DNA from 3 places in the Lactobacillus sp. B4007 genome. Region 1 is predicted to be linked to each of the others. Evidence: riboswitches for the same ligand, from Rfam matches in the RefSeq annotation. Region 1 holds a riboswitch; each other region holds the start of a gene.

Region 1 (4,623 bases):
TTGCTTCACTGAGAGTATGGCCCAGAGCTAATTGAGCAGTAATGGCGGCTGCAAGAGTATCACCAGTACCGTGAGTCCTGTTAGTGTGCGTCCGTGGACTGCTAACCCAAAAGTCGGTACCATCTGCTAATAAAGCGTAATCGCGCACAACTTCAGCGTTAGAATGTCCGCCTTTAATAAGCACGTTTTTTACACCCATTTTTTGCAAGCTTCGTGCTAATTGGGGATATTCTTGTTCACTAGTAGCCTTAATTCCGGTAAGAGCTTCTGCTTCAGGCAAGTTAGGCGTAATGAGGTTAGCTAGCGGCAATAGTTCATTTTTAACGGTGGCAATAGCATCTTGGCTAAGAAGAGGTGCTCCGCCTTTAGCCACCATAACTGGGTCGATGGTTACCGGACCAAAGTCATATTTTTGCAGATTAAGAGCTACTTGATGGACGTGCGCTGCATCTCCCAACATACCCGTTTTACAAGCCTTAATCTTAAAGTCTGAGGCTAATGACGCAAATTGGGCATCGACCATTTCAAGTGGTAATAAAAACGAGTCTTGGACTCCGAGCGTATTTTGGGCAGTCACAGCTACAACCACCGCTGTCCCAAAAACATGTTGCATCTGAAAAGTTTTTAGATCCGCCATAATTCCGGCTCCACCACCGGAATCAGTCCCAGCAATGGTCAAAACTTGGGGAAATGAATTTAGTTCTTCTGTCATTATTGCTAACCTCCTTAATCAAATTTAGCAATAGCTGTAATCTCGGTTTCTTTGACTTTAGCTAAATAATCCATCAAATACATGCTAAATGTTCCAGGGCCTACTTCAGGATGATCATTAACGAGCAATTCTCCAGTAGCTGCAAAAACTAGGCAAGCTGTTTGCGCAGCTTCAAAAGAATTATCGCAGACGGCCGCAAAGGCGGCAACAATGCTTGAGAGCATGTCACCTGAACCAACGTGTGCCTGAAATAGCGGGGTACCATTGTAAACATGAGCGATATTTTGGCCATCGCTAATTGTGTCTGTTACGCCACTGGCAATAATTGTACAATGCAATTTTTGCGCAGTTTTACGCGTAATTTCGTCAAGATCGCCACTGCCTGAACCCGCATCAATACCTTTGGCATTCCAGGCAAAACCACCTAAAGCGGCAATTTCACCAGCGTTACCACGAATGATTGTAGCTGGGAAAGCTTCTAGCAATTTTTGTGCGGTTTGCAGGCGGTAATTGACTGCGCCAACGGCAACGGGATCAAGGACAACCGGTTTTTGAGCTTGCGCGGCAAGTAGCCCCATTTCTTTCATTTGCATAATTTGCAATTTAGTCAAAGTCCCGAGGTTGATGGCAATGCTTGATGCCATCTGAACCATTTCTTCGACCTCAGCAATTTCCTTACTCATGATAGGCGAGGCACCCAGCGCATTTAAGCCGTTAGCGACATCTTGAACGGTCACAAAATTGGCGGCATTAAGGACAATTGGATTAGTTTCACGTAATTTAGCTAACAGATCTAGTTTCATAATCTCTCCTTTAAAAATCTCCTGCGCCGATTTCAGGTCAATAAAAAAGCTTTGACATATTTGTGTCAAAGCATAAGTGGATTTTGACACGTTCCTACGCAAGAATTAGCTTACAGGTTCAAAGGGTCTGGCTATCCGCCATCTCAGCCTTCAAAAAGGCACCCCTCGTGTTATCGGTTTCAATTATAGCTACTTTTGCTGGGCAAGACAATAACTAATTTAACCGAATTGCTGCAGTGACTCGACTAAGGTAAACTAACTACTAAAAAACACGCAACTATTAATTGGGCGAGGGAGATAATAATGACTGAATTTACGGCACAATTGCGTTATGCGGCAAAGGATCTGTGGAAAAAAAGCATGGAGCAGCCCTTTGTTAAAGAGCTGCAAAGTGGCCAATTGCCATTGGCTACTTTTCGGTTTTACTTATTGCAAGACAGGTACTATTTAGCTGAATTTAGCAAAATTCACCGGCTAATGGCAAAGAAAACTACTAGTCAAGAAGTGCAACGATTCTTGCTGGCAGGTGCCCAAGATTTGCAAGAATGTGAAATAACGATGCAGCAACATTTTTTAGCGGAATTAAAAGTCACATCCAATGAGATTAAAGAAACTGACGCAGCGCCAACGGCGTATGCCTATGTCAATCATCTGTTTAAAACGCTTGAAAAAGATGGCCTTGTACCTTGTGTCTGTGCCATTTTGCCTTGCTACTGGCTTTACCAGGAAATTGGTCAAGCATTGGCGCAAACGGGTTCACCGGTTGCACTTTACCAGAAATGGATCGAGACCTATGATAGCGACTGGTATGACGTCAATGTTAGTCGCATGTTAAAGTTGACCAATGACTTAGCTGCGCAAGCTTCAGAACGAGAGCGTGGGCAGATGCAGAAAGCCTTTGTGCGCAGCAGCTATTATGAATGCCGGTTTTGGCAAATGGCGTATGAGCAAGAGCAGTGGCAATAGTTTTCTGCCTTAAAGAATTTTTTTAATTAAAAAAGCCTAGCTTCACTACAAATAGCAAAGCTAAGCTTGGAGAGCGCATAATAATTAGCGCTTGATTTGAACGAAAAATATAGTAAGAGAGTTCTTAATAATAGATTTTGGCCACGCGCTCGACTAAATTAGTGCCATATTCAAAGCCATCGGCAGCAATTTTAAGTGTGTTAGCTGTTTGATCTTGTTTAAATGCTAATGGCTCTTGGTTGTCTAGCCAAGCGATATGGTCAATTTTTTGTTTTGCAAAATTAGTGAAAACTAATTCACGTGCCTGTTCGCCACCTAGAACGACGTTGCTGTTGCCAATATTTCCTAGGTCATCAACAAATAAGTAATTACCTTTAATAAAATCATGGTCATTAGAAATAGTGGAGTAGGTTGAATGCTCATAATTATTGGTATGGTAAATTGCTTCATGGTTGATAGCCATCCATTGACCAACTAGTTCGATTAGTGAACGACAGTGGATATTCAGTGAACCATCAAATTCTGGTCCAACATTAATTAATAAGTTAGCGCCGACCTTGCGCGTCCGGCAAATTTGCTCAATTAACTGGTGCCCAGAAAGATAATTAAGGTCATTTTGGGCATTGCCCCAGTGTTTATTGAGTGTTAGCGAAGTTTCAGCGGCTAAATAGCGTTGGTTTTGAACATGCTTAATTGCAGTTGGATTGCCACGCTCAAATGTTAATACGTCAACTTCTCGACCTTCCGTTACGCCTTGTTTTTCTAGTCCGGTATTATTGGTAATAATGGCATTAGGTTGTAATTGCCGAATTTCTTGGTAAAGCAAATCTTCTTGCCAATCTGCATGTGGCTTATCCCAATTACCATCGAACCAGAAACCACCAATTTCGCCGTAATTAGTGCATAAAAGTTTAATTAGTTGACGCATTTCGGCTAAATAGCCGTTAAAGTCGTCGCGGTACTTAACGTTATTCCAATCATAAGTAGCGTAATAGATAAAGGGAGCAATCTTTTGCCGGTGGCATTCATCGGTAAAAATCTTGATAACATCTTTGTGAAATGGGGTATGGACGCTGTCAAAGTTATTAATATTCTTGGTATCAAAGAGGTAAAAGCCATCATGATGTTTGGCAGTAAGAACAATATACTTAAAGCCGCACTTCTTAGCTAGTCTAACTAAGCTGCGAATATTTTCTTCTTTTGGGTTGAATTCATTAAACGCCGCCTGATAGGTCGAAATATTTAAGATGTTCTGTGACCATTCGCCCTTGGCAAATTTAGAGTAGAGTCCCCAATGGACGAAAAGGCCAATCCCCATTTTTTCAAAATTGCTAATTTTTGTTTCTATCTTCATTATCTGTATACTTTCAATTGCTTATATTATCATCTGGTCAATTGCTACTAACTTTAAACGAAAAATTACTGTTTTTTAGCTACTTCTTGCCGCAATTTGACCAATTCTTGGTTGGTCTTAATCAACTCGGTGGCAAAGTCTAAAAAACTTTCTGCTGTAATCATTTGATCTTCAGCATGCATATATAACGGGTCAATTTTGTTATTACCAGTTTTAGCAAAATCAGCTAAAACCTTTAAGTGTAAGTTTTGCGCCTGCTTTAGTTCTTCTTTGGCGTCTTTCAGCAATGGCTCAGGGTCTTTAGCGTCAGACTTAGAGCAGGTAACTGCCTCCATAATTTCTGCTTTTGCTTGCCCCGAGTGACTAATAATTTCAAAACTAATTTCTTCTAAACCTTCCATAGCGGCCTTTCTTTAATAATTATCTACATCAATAAACTTAAATTTGTCCCATGGCTGAATGAAAGCAATAAACTGCAAATCACTAGGGACAATTTGCGCAACAACATTTTTGCGGTGGTCATGGTTGTCCATTTCCTGCTTGACAATGTTAAGTTCGCCCTTGTACTGGTCAAAGTCATTATTGCCAATTGTAATCATTCCCCGGGTCAAAGTGTTAACAGGGTTGTTGACCGGTATGTCGCGTTTATTATATTTCAGCTTAACGAAGGTTGAACGAATCGCATAGCTATTGATATCTCCCCGGTTAAAGTGCAAATTAGCTAAGACAATTTCTTTTTCCAAAGCGGTTGCGTTAGAGGCAAACTTGACAAAAAACTGTGGTATTTT
Region 2 (4,623 bases), on a different contig from region 1:
TAAATTTTGGTTTTTTTATGAAGAAAAAGATGTTTTTTACCTTAACCGTTGGTAATTCAAGGAAAAGTAAAGTAAAATGTTATTTGATAAAAAGGAGTGTCTCAATGTCTAAACTTGAAAAACCCGTTGTGATAGGAATTACCGGTGGTTCAGGCAGCGGTAAAACTACCATCGCTCACAAAATTGTTGACCAAATGCAGGAAAATGAACACGTCTTAATTATGACGCAAGATTCATATTACAAAGATAATACTGGTATTCCGATGAACATCAGACAGAATATCAATTATGACCACCCTGATGCTTTTGATATTCCCCTTTTAGAGGAGCAATTAAATCGGTTATTACAATACGAGCCAATTGAAATGCCCGTTTACGACTTCAAAGAACACACAAGGAGCAAAGAAACTATCCATATCGAGCCTGCCGATATTATTATTCTTGAAGGAATATTAGTACTGGCAAGTGAAGAGATTCGTAATTTAATGGATATTAAAGTTTACGTTGATACGGATGATGATATTCGTTTTATCAGACGATTAGAGCGTGACATTAAGGAACGGGGCAGATCGATTGATTCGGTCATTGAACAATATTTAGATACAGTTAAGCCAATGTATCACCAATTTATTGAACCAACCAAACGCTATGCAGACATTATCATCCCTGAAGGCGGCGAAAATAATGTTGCCATCGACATGCTCACCACTAAGGTACACTCTGTTTTAAGCGAAAATATTAGATAAAAAACTGATAAACCAAATTAGCATCAAAAAACGCCAAATTCTAACTTTAGAATTTGGCGTTTTCTTATTCATTTTAATCATTTGCCAGCCGCTTAATTACTTCAGCATAATCTGGATATTGTTTTAACAAATCTTGTTTGTGGGGCATTTCAAAATCATCATAGTCAAAGCCAGGAGAAACCATGCAGCTAACTAGACAGAAACTATCTGGCTCCGTGACTTCTGAGGCAAAGATGGTGTTTTTTGGTACCTTAAATTGCAAGACTTCACCTTGGTCAATTCTTTTACCTAATTTAACTGCATAATAATGACCATCTGGAGCAATACAATGAATTGTAATCGCCGTGCCGTCATGGTAATACCATAGTTCATCATGGTTTAAGCGGTGAAAATGGGAACAGCTCTGATCATCAAGTAAGAAATAAATTGAAGTGTAGTAAAATCTATCTGCTTGGCTATCTTGAGCAAAGAACTGCTCATCACTAGTATATATTTGACGGAACCAGCCTCCTTCTTGGTGAGGCTCAAGGTTCAAACTTTTAATATAATCTTCTCGGTTCATAATTTTTGCTCTCTCCACGCTCAATCAGCTAACTTCATTAAGTTAAACCAAGTAATTCTTTTGCATTTGCTCTTTAAAATCTTGTGGCAGTTTCAAGCCGTCAGTAAAGTAGTGATCAAAATCACCGTAATGCTTTTTAACGGTTGAAAAGTATCTTTCCAGGTATTGGCGTTCAACAGTTAACGCAATTGCTACATCATTGAGGTTATTAGGATCCATCTTATCTTTTAAGTATTCTAATATTTCTTCGTTAGCTTTTTTACGAGCAGAAATTGTTTTTAAGTAGTCGATAAAAATCTGCTCCTCACTAACATCCAAGCTCTTTAAAATTAAGGCTGCAGCTACCCCTGTTCGATCCTTACCAGCAAAACAATGAAAGGCAACTGGAACTGGATCAGTCATTAACGTTAGCAAAAAGTCGTGATAGCCTTGCTTAGCAGATTCTGCCAATGCTAATTCTTCATAGGTTTTCAACATGTCCTGTTCAACATGGCTGTTGGCCGAAACGATTTCATCAACACTAGCCTGATTTGTGCCAGTATCTTTCAGCACATCAATTATTTCATAATCTAATTCTGACCAAAGATAGTCTGGATATTCTTGTCTCTCCTCATCACCGCGAAAATCAACCAGTCGCTTTATTTTGTAGTAGTTCTGAACACGATCTTTTTGTTCATCGGTTAAATCAAATAGTTGACCACAACGAAAAAGTAGCCCTTCTTTAACCTTTCTTCCATCCGAACTAACATAGCCACCTAATGAACGCCAATTTGTTATCTCTGTAGTCATAATTCTCCTTAAACTTATTATTTATTAAAACTTTTTGGTTTTCATAAAGGAATATTATAATTTTTATTGAATTCTACGTCCATGATTTTCGCAAACTAATTTGTGTTTCTTAGTCTTTTTTATAAAAAAACCGCAAAAAATATTTTGCGGTGCTAATTTTAATTTAAGCAATTTTGGGCTTTAATGCCTGATCAAATAAGTTAGTAATCAATTTTACCAAAACGCCGTCAAAGACAAGCGCAGAGAGTATACAAGTAATAAACATGATAACTTGCAGTTGGATGCTATACTTACTCCAGCCGTACAAAAAATACGTTGGAATAAAACTACCAAGGCCGGCAAAAAAGGCCCCTGTTAGTACGCTTTGCCAAGAAAATGCTTGATAACGACTTTTTTGCGGGAAAAAGCCAATTTCATTAGTTGCACCTTGAATCACACCAGACAAAATTGTTACTGCGCCCCATTGGCCGCCAATAGCCATTTCGACAACTGCTGCCAATGTTTCACCAATTGTTCCTGAACCAACCGTTGGCACGAAATACATCGCTAAGGGAGCTGCCATTAGCCATAATCCAGAAAAAACAGTATCTGTTACCGGAGCAAAGCCGGTCGGAAGCAGTAATAACTTAATTAAATTGTAAGCCCAATTAAATCCATAAGTGTAGATTACTCCCATAATAATTCCAATTAAAGCAATCAGGATAATTGCTTTAACGTTCCATTTTGATGATCTTGTAAACATAAAAATACTCCTAACTAACATTCTAAGTCAGTAGGAGCACTCTAATATACTTAATAACACTTCCCTAGCGCAGGTATTGTCCTGTTCAGGTTCGGAGGGTATTTCTCAGCTAAATGTGGCACCCCTAGTGACTTTCTTATCTTTTTGTCTATTATAACACAATATCAAGCAAACATTTTAAGTTATTCAATTAACTAGCAATTTAATTAAAATTGACTAAAACTAGCCAACTTTTCTTTAGTCAAATCACGGATAATTGCACAAGTTAAGTCAACTGAGGCCTTAAAGTCTTGATATGCGCTGAAGCAGTAGGCCGAATGCTCGTAACGCACTGGAATTCCGATAACAATTGTTGGCGCACCATTTTCATAGTAAATTGCTGCACCATCTTGTCCGCCACCGGTCCGAACCGAACGAGTATATGGAATATTGTTTTTATCCGCTATTTCACATGCGTATTGTTGGAATTTTGGATTAGGCAAAAATGAAGTATCCATATCACGCAGCATTGGTCCACGCTTTAAGCCTGTCTGAGAAAGCCATTTTGGAGTAAATGTATCATCTGCTGGACATGATTCAAGCACAATCCCTAGGTCTGGCTTAATACTTCTAGCTGTTACATACGCTCCCCGTAAGCCGACTTCTTCTTGACTTGAAAGTGCGGCTACAACGTTAAAGTCAGTTTTTTCGCCGTTGAGATTATCCAAAACATCAGCCATTGCAGCTGCACCAAACCGGTCATCAAAATCCTTACCGAAGAAAAGACCAGTTTTTTCATTGTATTCGCACTTGACGTCAACAAAAATGGGACAACCCGTATCAATTTTATAGTCATTAATTGTTTCTTCACGAGAACTAGAACCAACATCAACTGACATATCTTCTACTTCTGGTACATTGTCTCGTTCTTCTTCAGTCATGAAGTGTGGTGGCTTTGTTGCCACTACGCCAGGAACATATTCACCGTCACGGTTTCTAATCTTTACCCGTAAAGCTGGAATATTATATTTAACCCAGCCGCCAAGCGGAACAAACTTGATCATTCCGTTTGGTCTGACTGCCTGAGTTATAAAACCTACGGCATCAGAGTGGGCATCAAGCTGAATGATTGGCCGGCCAGCCTGATTTTCTTTTTTAGCAGCGTAAACGTTGAGCATCCCATCAACTTTTACATCAGCAATATCCTTTACTGTATCAGTAAAAAACTTAACAAATTCACCTTCAAAGCCGGAAGTTGAATTAGCATCCGAAAAAGCTTTGAGCATTTTTATTTCTTGTTCTTTTTCCATCGTTGTAATTGACCTTTCGCTTATTAAACCTTATGTTTCATTGTAGCAAAAAGCAGTAATTTAAGCTATTTCTGAAATAATCCTACTGCTTTTAGCAAAATTAACAATTTTGTCCGTAATTTGGGTACAAAACTGCTAAAAAAGTTTAAAACGAGCTACTTTTTTATATTAAAAATGATATAATCGATTTTATTAGGAATTTTGAGTTTTAAGTGAAGGGTAAATAAATGCCGAAAAACGACAATATTGATAATATTATTGATCATAAATTGTTTACCGAAGATGATATTCACCAAATGTGTGTCAAATTGGGTAAGCAATTAACTGAAGATTATGCTGGTAAAAAGCCGTTAGTTATAGGTGCGTTAAAAGGAGCAATTTTCTTTTTAACTGACCTAGTGCGTGAAATGAACGTCAAAGAAGAAATTGATTTTATGGACGTTTCTAGTTACGGCGATAGTTTTGAATCTTCTGGCGAAGTAAAAATCATTTCTG
Region 3 (4,623 bases), on a different contig from region 1:
AGTTTACACTGACGAATCTTGGAGCCAGATTGATGTGCAATTAAAACGGCGCAATGATTTGATTCCTAATTTAGTTGAAACTACTAAGGGTTATGCCAAGCATGAAAGTGAAACTCTGGAAAGAGTTGTTCAATTGCGGAACCAGTTGACTGCTATTCCAAGTGATGATCATGCCCAAACGCTAAAGGTTTCTAACCAAATTTCTGATACTTTGAGATCAATCTTTGCTTTATCGGAAAATTATCCTGATTTAAAAGCTAACCAGAACTTTGCTCAACTGCAGGAAGAATTAACCAACACTGAAAATAAAATTGCTTATTCACGGCAACTTTACAATTCATCTGCAGCTCTTTACGATCAAAAGTTGTTAACTTTTCCTTCCAATATCGTTGCTAATATCCACGGATTCCGCAAAGTTGATTACTTACAAACGAGTGAAGCTGAAAAAGAAGTACCTAAAGTTAAATTTTAAGCAATAGGTCAATTTTATGTTATTTCAACAAATTGCCAGCAACAAACGCAAAACTACTGGCATCTTGATTTTATTCGTCATTATTCTCGCCTTAGTTGGTGCCGGATTAGGTTTTATCTGGGGCAATCGACCTTTATTAGGAGTAATTATTGCGCTTATTTTTAGTGCAATTTACATGTTAATTGTCTTGCCTAATCCCGCTAATATGGTTATGAGTCTAAATCATGCCCAAGAAATTCATGAACAAGATAACCCCGTTTTATGGCACGTTGTTCAAGATATGGCGCTAGTCGGCAAAGTACCAATGCCACGCGTTTTTATTATCAATGATCCTAGTCCTAATGCTTTTGCAACCGGCCGGGATCCAAACCATTCTGCAGTTGCCGTCACCCAGGGCTTACTTGACATGATGAATCGCGAGGAACTTGAGGGCGTTTTAGGTCACGAAATCTCACATATTAGAAATTATGACATCTTGGTTTCCACTATTGCAGCCGTACTGGTTGGCGTCATTTCATATTTATCAGGCATTGCTAGTCGCTATATTTGGTGGATTGATGATGATCGCGACAGTGATAACGATAATGGCAATACTATTGTCGTTATTTTCAAAATCGTGGCGATCATTTTTGTACTTATTTTAGGCCCTATTTGTGCCAGTCTTGCTCAGATGGCTTTATCACGCAACCGTGAATATTTAGCAGATGCTTCTTCAGTTGAGTTGACCCGTAATCCTCACGGTTTGATTTCTGCTTTGACAAAAATTGACGGTTCTGACCCCATGAAAGCTGCTGATCCAAGTAGTGCTGGCATGTATATCGAAGATCCGCTACGTAAGCGGCATGGTCTTACCCACTTATTCGACAGTCACCCGCCTACAAGTGACCGAATTAAACGTTTGGAAAAAATGTAACTTAAAAAGGAGCGCTCTGCAAAATAGTCCGCTCCTTTTTTGATAAAAATATTGCTCTTACTTTAAATTGATATTGGCCTGTCTAAACAGTTCTGCACGCATTTGTACCGGCGTTTCATGGTAATATTCATTAAATTTTTTGTAAAAGAACGATTTACCGTTATAACCGACCCGCGCAATGATTTCTTTAACCGAAATGTCAGGTCGAGCAAGCAAATTGCGTGCCTCCTGCATCCGGCGTTCATCAACATGTTCAACAAAGCTCTTACCAGTTTTTTGCTTAACTAAACTGGAAAAGTAATTCGGGTTGAGTCCAAAGTGTTCTGCTGTTTCATTTAAAGTAATATCAGTATAGTTTGCATCAATGTAACGTTCTAACGCCGTTTGCGCAAACTTATGTTGATTAGCTGGCGCTGTTTCCAAGTCTTGATTTCTAATTGCCGTAATCACAAGTATTCGCAATTCTGCGGCAATAATACTGCGCGTAAAAAGATTGTGGTTTAAATATTCATCAATAACTTTTTTCATTAACTGACTCGGGCGCGACATTTGTGAGCAGCGCAAACTTAATAGTCTCTTAGTTTTGAGGATCTGAACAAGCTGTTCGGCTACTTTTTGTTCACGTGAATTGAGCGTTGTTTTTTCTCCCAAAAAATCAGCGCAATTAACCTTTGAACTAAATTCTAATTTGACCAAAAGATCATTTTTCCCTTGTTTTTCGACCTCATAGCCACATTTTTCTTGCAAAAACAGCAAATTACCCGCTTTTAAAGTTAAGTTTTGTCCGTTAATTTTAGTTTTTGCCATGCCTTCAGCTTCGTACAAAATTGTGGGATTGCTGGTTTGGTACCGGTGAATGCCCGTATTATGATTTTCAAGGTAAACCCTAAACAGGTTAAAGGCCTTGTTTCCGGGCTTTAGCCGGACTTCATTCGTATCCACATTAGTTGAATCCAATACACTTGCCAAATATTGTTCTAGCTTAACTGCTGCCATGATGTCACCTTCTAATTAGTAATTTATTTTCATAATTTTATTATATAGCAAAAAGCGCCGCTATTTATATGTTTTTAATATCTGTGATAGAAGTTGAGCCTTAAGTGCTATTAACGACGCCTAATTTGCCGCAACTAGACAAGAAAATTGCTTTTATGTATAATTGACCTGAAATATTGGGGTGCCATCTTGGCTGAGAATATACCCACTGAACCTGCTATGGATAATGCCAGCGAAGGGAAAAGCATCGAATTTTAACGTCGCCTGGCATTATGCCATGGCGACTTTTTTAGATTGGTTAAAAAATTGCTGAAAACTAAAAACCTTACTTTTTCATACGATGAAAAAAAGCCTATTTTGCAAGATGTTAATCTTAATATCCCGACGGGCAAATTTTCCTTATTAATCGGGCCAACAGGTTGCGGTAAATCGACGCTATTAAAAATTTTAGCTGGCCTTTATCCTAAATATGCTGGTAAAGTTAGTGGAACTATCGATCTTAATGGGCTTAAGAGTGCAATGATGTTTCAAAATGCTGGCGAGCAATTCACAATGGCAACACCGCGTGAAGAGATCATTTTTGCACTTGAAAACCTGGAAATTGACCGTGAGCACTACTCAAAACGATTGCAAAAAGCAACTTCTTTTGCCCAGATCGACCAGCTGCTTGATCAAAAAATCAATACTATGTCTGGCGGTGAGCAGCAACGAGTAGCTCTTGCTGTTTTAATTGCAATGGATGTCGATCTTTTTCTGCTTGATGAGCCTTTTGCAAGTTGCGACCCTGCTGCCCGCCAATTTTTAATTAAAAAGTTGGCTCATCTTCGTGACTTAGGAAAAACAATTATTCTAAGCGACCATGTTCTAGCCGATTATGAGGGTATTTGTGACTGTTTGTTTAAATTTACCGGTCACCAGGTTACTGCCTTAAGCACTGCCGAAAAAAAGCAGCTTCTTCGGCAAAATGACCACCACGAGCATTATTCTTTTGCCCTACCAACTAATGAAACAAGCTGCTTTGAACTTACTAATACCTTAATTAAGCAGAACCGGTTACTGCTAAAACAGGAGCACCTAAAGATTGTGGCAGGCAAAGCCACCCTAATCACTGGCCCTAATGGCGTGGGGAAAACATCGCTTTTCAATGCGCTAACCAAAATGCTCACATACACTGGTAGCTTGACTTACCGCCAAAAAGAAATTCGCAACTTACGCATGCGAAAATATTTGCGTCAAGTCGGGCAGATATTTCAAAGTGCAAGTGATCAATTTATTAACGTTTCCGTTGAAGATGAGCTTAACCTAAGTAAAAAAATGCGCACCAGCAACTTTTATTCTGATCAAAAAATTGCAAAAGAGGTGAAAGACCTTGATCTTGACCAGACACTAGACCAAGTCGTCTACTCACTTTCGGGCGGTCAACAAAAGAAATTACAAATTTTATTAATGCTAATTGCTGATCAAGACGTTTTATTAATTGATGAACCCTTAAGCGGCTTAGATCACGAATCGGCACAAAAAGTAATGGGTCTGTTGCGCGAAAGCCAGGAAAAAAGAGGGCAGACACTTCTGATTATCAGCCATGAACTAACTAATTTGGCAGATTGGTGCGATTACCACCTTGTATTTGACCAGCAACAATTAACATACGTAGACAAGTGAGGCTAGTTATGAATCCCAGTTTTAAATTCTTTGTCGCTTTAATTATTTCGGTTGAAATATCTTTTAAAACCAGTCTAATTACCAATGTGCTAATTATCGGCTTTTGCACGTGCTATTTACTTTACTGCCACATGAAAGTTAAAAATCTCCTATTAACTTTTACCGTGCCGTTAATTGCGGCCTTTACCGTGTTTGCCACACTCTACTGGTTTGCACCTCAGCCCAATTTAACCAACGCTTTAAGTCTTTCTAGCAGAATCTACGTCTATACGCTGACAATCTGCTGTGTCGCCCAAAAAACTAGTGCCGAAGAATTGGCACGTTCATTTGAACAGAATTTTCATTTACCTAGCAAATTCGCATACGGGGTCCTAGCAGCACTCAACATTATTCCACGCATGCAAACTGCCGTTAAACAAATTCGCACAGCGGCAATGATGCGTGGTGTTTATCTTAGTTTTTGGTCTCCCATTCTCTATTTTAAGGCTATCCTAGTCGCGCTTAATTCGGCCGAAAACTTGGCACAGGGAATGGAATCGCACGGCTTTCGCGAAGATGCCAAGCGCTCTGTCATCGTAGC

What was found. A riboswitch is a leader RNA that binds a small molecule or an ion and turns the genes downstream of it on or off. The one in region 1 is predicted to bind thiamine pyrophosphate.
Region 2: it holds a riboswitch for thiamine pyrophosphate, as region 1 does, so the genes downstream of both, J3U54_RS08840 (ECF transporter S component) here and thiM (hydroxyethylthiazole kinase) in region 1, are expected to answer to the same signal.
Region 3: it holds a riboswitch for thiamine pyrophosphate, as region 1 does, so the genes downstream of both, J3U54_RS07125 (ATP-binding cassette domain-containing protein) here and thiM (hydroxyethylthiazole kinase) in region 1, are expected to answer to the same signal.

What each region holds. Positions count from the first base shown of each region.
Region 1 covers NZ_JAFNPA010000001.1:498,655-503,277, reverse strand. Annotated here, with positions in the region: gene thiD (bifunctional hydroxymethylpyrimidine kinase/phosphomethylpyrimidine kinase) at 1-712, opposite strand, end outside; gene thiM (hydroxyethylthiazole kinase) at 727-1,515, opposite strand; TPP riboswitch at 1,590-1,691, opposite strand; gene tenA (thiaminase II) at 1,819-2,481, shown strand; gene J3U54_RS02380 (alpha-L-fucosidase) at 2,606-3,835, opposite strand; gene J3U54_RS02375 (PTS lactose/cellobiose transporter subunit IIA) at 3,901-4,236, opposite strand; gene J3U54_RS02370 (DUF871 domain-containing protein) at 4,249-4,623, opposite strand, start outside.
Region 2 covers NZ_JAFNPA010000006.1:43,454-48,076, forward strand. Annotated here, with positions in the region: gene udk (uridine kinase) at 105-746, shown strand; gene J3U54_RS08830 (cupin domain-containing protein) at 820-1,308, opposite strand; gene J3U54_RS08835 (tyrosine-protein phosphatase) at 1,351-2,097, opposite strand; gene J3U54_RS08840 (ECF transporter S component) at 2,261-2,839, opposite strand; TPP riboswitch at 2,884-2,975, opposite strand; gene J3U54_RS08845 (M42 family metallopeptidase) at 3,046-4,128, opposite strand; gene hpt (hypoxanthine phosphoribosyltransferase) at 4,356-4,623, shown strand, end outside.
Region 3 covers NZ_JAFNPA010000004.1:45,145-49,767, reverse strand. Annotated here, with positions in the region: gene J3U54_RS07140 (LemA family protein) at 1-472, shown strand, start outside; gene htpX (zinc metalloprotease HtpX) at 489-1,385, shown strand; gene J3U54_RS07130 (AraC family transcriptional regulator) at 1,443-2,381, opposite strand; TPP riboswitch at 2,549-2,639, shown strand; gene J3U54_RS07125 (ATP-binding cassette domain-containing protein) at 2,676-4,043, shown strand; gene J3U54_RS07120 (energy-coupling factor transporter transmembrane component T family protein) at 4,052-4,623, shown strand, end outside.